DNA from 2 places in the Rhizobium sp. CRRU65 genome. Region 1 is predicted to be linked to the other one. Evidence: riboswitches for the same ligand, from Rfam matches in the RefSeq annotation. Region 1 holds a riboswitch; the other holds the start of a gene.
The links. Region 1 has a riboswitch for cobalamin ahead of nrdH (glutaredoxin-like protein NrdH). Riboswitches for the same ligand answer to the same signal wherever they lie in the genome.
Positions count from the first base shown of each region.

Region 2: it holds a riboswitch for cobalamin, as region 1 does, so the genes downstream of both, bluB (5,6-dimethylbenzimidazole synthase) here and nrdH (glutaredoxin-like protein NrdH) in region 1, are expected to answer to the same signal.

Region 1 covers NZ_JBLYZH010000032.1:6,854-11,255, forward strand. The annotation lists gene nrdE (class 1b ribonucleoside-diphosphate reductase subunit alpha) at 1-1,970, opposite strand, end outside; gene nrdI (class Ib ribonucleoside-diphosphate reductase assembly flavoprotein NrdI) at 1,940-2,353, opposite strand; gene nrdH (glutaredoxin-like protein NrdH) at 2,363-2,584, opposite strand; cobalamin riboswitch at 2,864-3,088, opposite strand; gene ACM5SV_RS35940 (heavy metal translocating P-type ATPase) at 3,331-4,402, opposite strand, start outside.
Region 2 covers NZ_JBLYZH010000014.1:158,516-162,917, reverse strand. The annotation lists gene ACM5SV_RS25790 (DUF2865 domain-containing protein) at 1-714, shown strand, start outside; gene ACM5SV_RS25785 (SDR family NAD(P)-dependent oxidoreductase) at 723-1,469, opposite strand; gene bluB (5,6-dimethylbenzimidazole synthase) at 1,688-2,374, opposite strand; cobalamin riboswitch at 2,416-2,604, opposite strand; gene ACM5SV_RS25775 (LysR family transcriptional regulator) at 2,657-3,514, opposite strand; gene ACM5SV_RS25770 (MFS transporter) at 3,667-4,402, shown strand, end outside.

The DNA of each region.
Region 1 (4,402 bases):
TGGGTCGCCGCTGCATAGGTGTCGATGATCTTCTCCGGCCCGATCTCGTAGGCGTCCTGATAATAATCGAGATTGTCGTTGGTCATGAACGGCGCCGGATAATAGACGCGGCCGATCTTGCCTTCCTTGCGGATCTCGATCTTCGAGACGATCGGATGGATCGAGGAGGTCGAGTGGTTGATATAGGAGATCGAGCCTGTCGGCGGCACCGCCTGCAGGTTCTGGTTATAGAGGCCGGAGGCCATCACCGCCTTTTTCAACGCCACCCAATCTTCCTGCGTCGGAATGTGAATGCCTGACGTCTCGAACAGCGCCTTGACCCTCTCCGTCGCAGGCTCCCAGAGCCGGTCGGTATATTTGTCGAAATAGTCGCCGGAGGCATATTTCGAGTTCTCGAAGCCCTTGAAGCTCGCGCCGCGTTCGACCGCCAAAAGATTCGAGGCGCGGATCGCGTGGTAGGTCACCGTGTAGAAATAGATGTTGGTGAAATCGACGCCTTCCTCGGAGCCATAGAAGATGCGTTCGCGGGCGAGGTAGCCGTGCAGATTCATCTGGCCGAGGCCGATCGCATGGCTCTCGTCATTGCCCTTCTCGATCGAAGGGACTGAGGAGATGTGGCTCATGTCGGAAACAGCACTCAACGCCCGGATCGAGGTCTCGATCGTCTTGCCGAAATCGACCGAATCCATCGCTGCCGCGATGTTCAGCGAGCCGAGATTACAGGAGATGTCCTTGCCGAGATGTTTGTAGGAGAGGTCGTCGTTATATTCGCTCGCCTCACTCACCTGCAGGATTTCCGAGCATAGATTGCTCATCGAAACACGTCCGGCGATCGGGTTTGCCCGGTTCACCGTGTCCTCGAACATGATGTAGGGATAGCCGCTCTCGAACTGGATTTCGGCAAGCACCTGGAAGAATTCGCGTGCCTTGATCTTCTTCTTGGAGATGCGGGCGTCGTCAGCCATCTCGCGGTACTTTTCCGTCACCGAAATCTCGGTGAAGGGCACGCCATAGACGCGCTCCACGTCATAGGGCGAGAACAGGTACATGTCCTCGTTGTTCCTCGCGAGTTCGAAGGTGATATCGGGCACGACGACGCCGAGCGACAGCGTCTTGATGCGGATCTTCTCGTCGGCATTTTCGCGCTTGGTGTCGAGAAAGCGCATGATGTCGGGGTGATGGGCATTGAGATAGACGGCCCCCGCGCCCTGCCGTGCGCCGAGCTGGTTGGCATAGGAAAAACTGTCTTCGAGCAGCTTCATGACAGGGATGATGCCCGAGGACTGGTTCTCGATATGCTTGATCGGCGCGCCTGCCTCGCGGATATTCGTCAGCGACAGCGCCACGCCGCCGCCGCGCTTCGACAATTGCAGCGCCGAATTGATCGACCGGCCGATCGATTCCATATTGTCCTCGACGCGCAGCAGGAAGCAGGAAACCAGTTCGCCGCGCTGCTTCTTACCGGCATTGAGGAAGGTCGGCGTCGCCGGCTGGAAGCGGCCGGAAATGATCTCGTCGACCATGTCGCGGGCAAGGCTCTCGTCGCCGCGCGCCAAGGCCAGGGCCACCATGCAGATGCGGTCCTCATAGCGCTCGAGATAGCGCTTTCCGTCGAAGGTCTTCAGCGTATAGCTGGTGTAATATTTGAAGGCGCCGAGGAAGGTCGGGAAACGGAACTTCTTGGCATAGGCCTGGTCGAACAGATCCCGCACGAAATTGAAGGAATACTGGTCGAGAACCTCCTGCTCGTAATAGCCCTCGGTCACGAGGTAATCGAGCTTTTCCCGGAGATTGTGAAAGAACACCGTGTTCTGGTTCACATGCTGCAGGAAATACTGCTTGGCCGCCATTCGATCCTTGTCGAGCTGGATCCGCCCCTGATCGTCATAGAGGTTCAGCATCGCATTCAGCGCGTGGTAGTCGAGCGTTTCCGCTGCTTTCAAAGGGCGTTCGAGAATTCCCGTGTCCAAAACCGTTCCATTCCGTGTTTGACGTTGGCGACATCCGCTTCTGTGCCCAGCAGTTCGAACCTGTAGAGGTAAGGCACCTGGCACTTCTTTGAGATCACGTCGCCGGCGAGCCCGTATGTTTCGCCGAAATTGCTGTTGCCCGCGGCAATCACGCCGCGGATGTGTCCTCGGTTTTCCGTATCGTTGAGGAAACGGATCACCTGCTTGGGAACGGCGCCCTTGCCGCCGTCGCCGCTATAGGTCGGCACGATCAGCACGAAGGGTTCGCGGATATGGAACGCGTCTGCGCCATTTGGCGGAATGCGCGCCGCGCGCAGTCCGAGCTTGGCGACGAACCGATGGGTGTTCTCGGACCGGCTGGAATAATAGACGATCAGAGCCATCGCCTTTCCTCAGGAAAGTGCGCTGATCATGTCGGGACGGAAGCCGGCCCAATGCTGCTCGCCGGCGATGACGACGGGCGCCTGCATGTAGCCGAGGCTGCGGACCCGCTCGAGCGCTTCGGCATTCTGCGAAATATCGACGATGTCATAATCGACGCCCAACCGGTCGAGGGCGCGGTAGGTGGCAGTGCATTGGACGCAGGCAGGCTTGCTGTAGACGGTGATGGTCATGATATTCCTCGTGACGACGCGATTGGGACGCAGGACATCGATCGGAAATCTCGCGATATCCGTCGAAAACACTCTGTATTTTGCAGCGATGCGGCTCGTTCAGCCGCTGGGCGTGATCCGCCCTCTACCTCTAGCGGGTGGCGGCCTGAACTGAGATACTGACATGACTTCACCCCGAAGTGGCTCAATGCGAAGGTTTCGGGGGCGGAGGCTCGGGCCTGCGAAACGCGATGCGGAGATTCCCCGCAGCCATGCAACGCGACCTTCCGACACCCCGCCCGTGGACGTTTCGTTCGAGGCAGGTCTCCTGGCTCACGGGTCAAAGCGCCTGCCCAGCCTTCCCGGAGCATCATGCTCCAGTGACCTGAAATCGGACAGTTGCTCGCCGCTTACAGTTGCGGGGGCAGCTCCGGCATTGCCGCGCCATGATGGCGAAGCGCACCGAATTCCCGTCTTAGCCGCCGATCCTCACGAATCGACGGAACCTCGAACACTAGATATAGTACGCCAATCCAAATTCGCGTCAACGGATGGTTTGTGCATTGCGTTACGACAGGTTTGAAATCGCTACGTTCCTGTGAAAAACATGGCTAACGAAAGCTTAAAGAAAGCAGGCTGTGGAGAAGGTCCTGACGAGGAGAGCCTATCTATGGCCGGTCCCGCGATTTTCGATTCGAGATCGGGCCTGAATCGTCGATGGGACATCCCGCCGGTGACGAGCGCGGGAGGGATGAAGTCAGGAAAGTTTATATCTTTATTCGAAGCAGCCGCAGCGCGTTGATCGTCACCAGCACGGTGGCGCCGGTATCGGCGAGGATCGCCGGCCAGAGCCCGGTGATGCCGGCGATCGTCGTCACCAGAAACACCGCCTTTAGTCCGAGTGCGATGGTGATGTTCTGCAGGATATTGCGCATCGTGCGTTTGGAAAGTTCGATCATCCGCGCCACGTCGCCGACACGTCCGTGCAGCACGGCGGCATCCGCCGTCTCCAGCGCCACATCGGTGCCGCCGCCCATAGCGATACCGATATCGGCAGCGGCCAGCGCCGGAGCATCGTTGATGCCGTCGCCGATCTTGGCGACGATGAAGCCTTGGCGCTTCAATTCGCCGACGACCCGCTGCTTGTCCTCCGGCATCATCTCGCCGCGCCAGTCGATGCCGAGCATGCCGGCAACGGCTGCTGCCGTCCGCTTGTTGTCGCCGGTCAGCATGATAGCCTTGACGCCTGCTGATTTGAGGGCAGCGAGCCCGGCCTCGGCATCCTGACGCGGCTCGTCGCGCATGGCGATAAGGCCGGCCACAACACCGTTGACGAGCAGCACCGACACGCTCTTGCCCTCGTCGTTCAACGCTGAGATGCGTGCATCCTGTTCAGCACTGAGCGTCCCGCGCTCGCGGGCGGCGGGCGGCGACAAGAGGTCCAGCGTCTCACCACCGACTTTGCCGCTGACGCCCTTGCCCGGCAGCGCTTCCAGCTCGAAGGCCGGCGGCACGGGAACGCCGTCCGCCTTGGCGCGGTTGAGGATCGCCAGCGCCAGCGGATGGCTGGAACCCTGTTCCAGCACCGCCGCGCGCGACAGCACCTGCGCCTCGGTCAGACCAAAGGAAATGATGTCAGTCACCTGAGGCTTGCCTTCCGTCAGCGTGCCTGTTTTGTCGAAGGCGACCATCGTCACCTTGCCGAGCGTCTCCAGCACCGCGCCGCCCTTCATCAGCAGCCCGCGCCGCGCACCGGATGAAAGCGAGGCAGCGATCGCCGCCGGCGTTGAGATGACGAGCGCGCAGGGGCAGCCGATCAAAAGGATCGCAAGGCCCTTA
Region 2 (4,402 bases), on a different contig from region 1:
GCGGCTCTCGACCGCAACGGCTGCAACAGCGAAAACTTCTATGCTCCGAGCGACCGCAGCGCCAACGAACCGGCTCCGAGCGTCGAGGAACAGGCGATGCGCACCGATACCTTCATTCCGCTCGGCGGCGGTGAAGAGGTCGATCCGCGCTACGGCCTGCCGCGGGCCGAGATGCTCTCGCCGGTCAGCACCATGTGTGTGCGCAGCTGCGACGGCGGCTTCTTCCCGATCAGCTCGAACGCCACATCGGTCGATTTCGGCCGCGACGCCCAAACCTGCGCCAAGATGTGCCCGGGCATCGAGACCGAACTGTTCTATCGTGACGTGACAAGCACCGAAGCCTCGAACATGATCTCGGTCGCAACGGGCACGCCCTACAGCGCCATGAAGAACGCCTTTGCCTACAAGAACCGCACGCCCGGGGAAAAGTCCGCCTGCGCCTGCAATCTCACCGCCTATTACGAGGAGATGCGCGGCAAGCAGGCGGTCAGCGAACCGCCGCAGCAGGGCTCGATCACCACCATCCGCACCAATCCCCCGGCGAAGGATGGCACAGCGCAGATCGCACCGCAGCCGTCCGTTCCCGAGCGTCCGTATGATCCGACGCAGAACCGCGTCCGTCAGGTCGGCCCGCAGTTCCTGGCCGGCGATCAGGGGTCGATTGATCTCGCCAACCCGGCAACGTCAGGTCCGCAGCCGCAACAGCAGCAGTGATTGAATGGTCAGTAGGTCGTACGGCCGCCACTCAGGTCGAACGTCGACGCGGTCGTGAAGGAGTTCTCCTCGGAGAGCAGCCAGACGACCATCGAAGCGATCTCATGAAGTTCAGCAAAACGGTCGCGCGGAATGCGGACGCGCATATATTCGATAAACTCGGGTGTCAGCCCATCCAATATAGGTGTCTTTGCTGTGGTTGGCGTTACCGCGTTCACGGCGATTCCCGTCTTTGCGAGTTCCTTGCCAAGAGACTTGGTGAAACCCAGCACACCAGCTTTCGCTGCGCTGTAGGCGGCGATGTTCGGATTTCCTTCCTTGCCCGCAACCGAGGAGATGTTCACGATCCGCCCATAGTCGCGCTTTAACATGACCGGAACGACGTGCCGGCAGCAGTTGAAGGTTCCCGTGAGGCAGACATCGAGGACGTCGTTCCACTCTTTGAGGTCGTATTCGATGGTCGGCTTTACCGGACCGGTGATCCCCGCAGAATTGACCAGACCGTCGATACGGCCGAAAATCTCTTCGGTCGCCGCCGCAGCGCTCTTCACTGATACGGGATCTGCGACATTGACGCCGAAAGCAGCCGTGCCGGATCCGAGAGCGGAAGCGCTGTCCTTCGCCATGTTTTCGTTCAGGTCCCAGATGGCCACCTTGCCACCAGACTGGATGACGCGCTCTGCGATCGCGTAGCCGATGCCCCGCGCACCGCCTGTGATCACGATGATGCGTTCCTTCAAGTCGATCATGTTCATTGGGCCGTTATCCTCCGATTGAGCCGCCGATAGCCGAATATCTATTGGAAATTCCGAGATTCGCCTTCAGCGTATCGATATGAAGGCCAGGAATAAAGATATCTCGGCCTCGCCCGGCGTCGGCGATACCGACATCGGTTTGCTCACCTTGACGGTCAATGGCGTGACTGCGCGATTGAGGCCATGCTCGACCGCACGGCCCCCGGGAAGACCGTGCCCTAGGTGTTCAGTCCCCACCCATCATGGAAGACGAGGTCTTCGAGCGGCAGGCGCTGCCGCCAGCCTTTGATGGAGAGTTCCGGCTCGTCATAGAGCCGATCGACGAAACCGGCACAGAGCCACGCGACCACCTCGATATGCTCGGGTATGCCGAGAATGGTTTTCAGATCGCCTTCGCGAAAGATGCTGACCCAACCGATGCCGACCCCTTCCGCCCGCGCCGCCAGCCAGAGATTCTGGATGGCGCAGACCGTCGAGTATGAATCCATCTTCGGATTGTGGGTGCGCCCCAGCACCACGCTGCCGCTGCGCGTGGGATCGCAGGTCACGCATATGCCGAGCGGCGCCTCCACGATGCCTTCGAGCTTGAGGGCGCGGTAGGCCTGCTGCCGCTCGCCGGCAAACATCTGCGCCGCCTCCTCGTTGGCACTCGCAAAGGCATCCCGGACGCGCGCCCGCACAGCGACACTTTTCACCAGAATGAAATTCCACGGCTGCATGAAGCCGACCGAGGGTGCGTGGTGAGCGGCCATCAGCAGCCGCTGCACGACATCGTCAGGCAAAGGATCGGGTCGAAACTGGCTGCGAACGTCGCGCCGCGTCATGATCGCGTGATAGACGGCCTCGCGTTCGGCCAAGGAAAAACCGGACGCCGCCGAAAGGGCATCCTCATCAAAGGGTCGCATCGTCAAATCCCCAACAACGCGACCGCCCCGCTGTCCGCGCGGATCGGTCTATCTTGCCAGGCCGGTCTTCTGACTCGGCGTCATCCGTCTGCCGCAGCCTTCCCGGCGAAAAGCCAGTGGCGTGATGAAGCGGCAAGCGTCGGCCTTACAGCGTTGGGCACGTTCCGGTCTTGCACCGGATTCCCGATTCTCCCGCCTTATCGGCGGGCACCTGACGGCGCATCTATTTCAGGAAAGCGCGGCGGCGGCAAGCCGCGAGCCGATGTGGCGTTGAAGCCGCGTTCAGTTGGCAGAGGCGCGATGTTCCCTGAACGCCGCAGCCAGGGTTCTGAGCGCCGAGCGCGATCTTGCATCCGTTAGTGTCGAATGCAGGACGATCTCCGACGAGGGCAGCGGCGGCAGGCTGAAGCGCTGACTCACTTCCATCGAGCCCACCGGCGCGAGACGGTGGGAGAATGCCGCGACCGCAAGCCCAGCCGACACCGCCGCCGTCATCACCAGCGAGCCCCCGCCCAGGAAAACCTCGTTCCAGGCGATTCCTGCACCATCGAGCGCGTGGGTAGCGATGTTGTGGACGCCACAAGATGGCGACAGTGCAGCAAGACGCAGCGGCTCACCGCGGCGATACTCGAACTGCGGTGCCGCGAACCACCCGAAATGCTCCGGCCCAAGCACCTCACCGTCACGCCGATCCTCTTCCCGGCGAATGATCGCCGCATCCAGCTCACCGCGATCGAATGCATCGAGCAACACTCGAGAATTGTCGAGCTGCACCTCGATCGTCAGCCCTGGATCGTGAGCGCTGAGACGCGCCAGAATCGTCGGAACCTCCGGCCCCGCCACATGCGCGGCGATGCCGAGCGTGAAGTGCCGATTTGTCGAGGAAAGGGCTGCGACCGCACGATCATGGGCGCCGATGAAATCCCGCGCGGATTGAAGAAAGACCGCGCCCTGCGCCGATAGGCGCACCAAGCGCGGGGTCCGCTCGATCAGCCTGTGGCCGAGACGCTCCTCCAGCCGCTTCAACTTGACGCTGATTGCCGCCTGAGTGCTGCCTAACGCCTCGGCGGCGCGGGTGAAGCTCTGCAGCTCGGCAATGGTCACGAACGCCCGCACCGCATCCACATCGAGCATTGTTATAGCAACCATCCAAAATTGTTGTTTCTGAAATAGAAAATCATCCAATTCAGTTATGGTCAAGCGCCGACTATGGTGGCTCGAACCGGCAGCGCCCCGATTTCACCTGTCATCGGGATTTCGTCGTCGCCCATCCCGTGCTGAAAGGACCAACCATGCCACCCGCTTCCATTGCCTCATCCAGGCTGCAGGGCATCGTCGCCCTGGCAGCCGCCTGCCTTTCGTCCCTTATGTTCGGTCTGGAGATCTCAAGCGTACCCGCGATATTGCCGACGCTGGAGGCGGTGCTGCATGCCGATTTCCGGCAACTTCAATGGATCATGAATGCCTATACGATCGCGGTGACTACGGTGCTTATGGCAACGGGCACGCTGGCCGACCGTTATGGCCGCAAGCGCGTCTTCCTGATCGGCATCATTGCCTTCGGCTTGACCTCGCTGATCTGCGGGCTCGCGGACAATGCACCCGTTCTGATCGTCGCCCGCTTCCTCCAGGGCATGAGTGGCGGCGCTATGCTGATCTGCCAAGTGGCCGTCCTCTCGCACCAGTTTCCAGAGGGGCGGCAGCGCAGCATGGCCTTCGGCTGGTGGGGGATTATCTTCGGCATCGGCTTGGGATTCGGGCCGCTGGTCGGCGTTATGATCGCGGCCTTGTCGACCTGGGAATGGGTGTTCCTGGTCCATGTTGTGCTGGCGGCCGTGACAGCCACGCTCGCCGTCTTCGGTGTCTGTGAATCGCGTGACCCCGAGGCGAAAAGCCTCGATATCGCGGGCATCGCCACCCTGTCGCTTTCCGTCTTCTGCCTTGCCTTCTACATCACCCAGGGGCCAGCCCTCGGTTTTGACAATACTACGGCACTTGCAGCCATCGGCCTTTCTGCCGCAAGTTTCA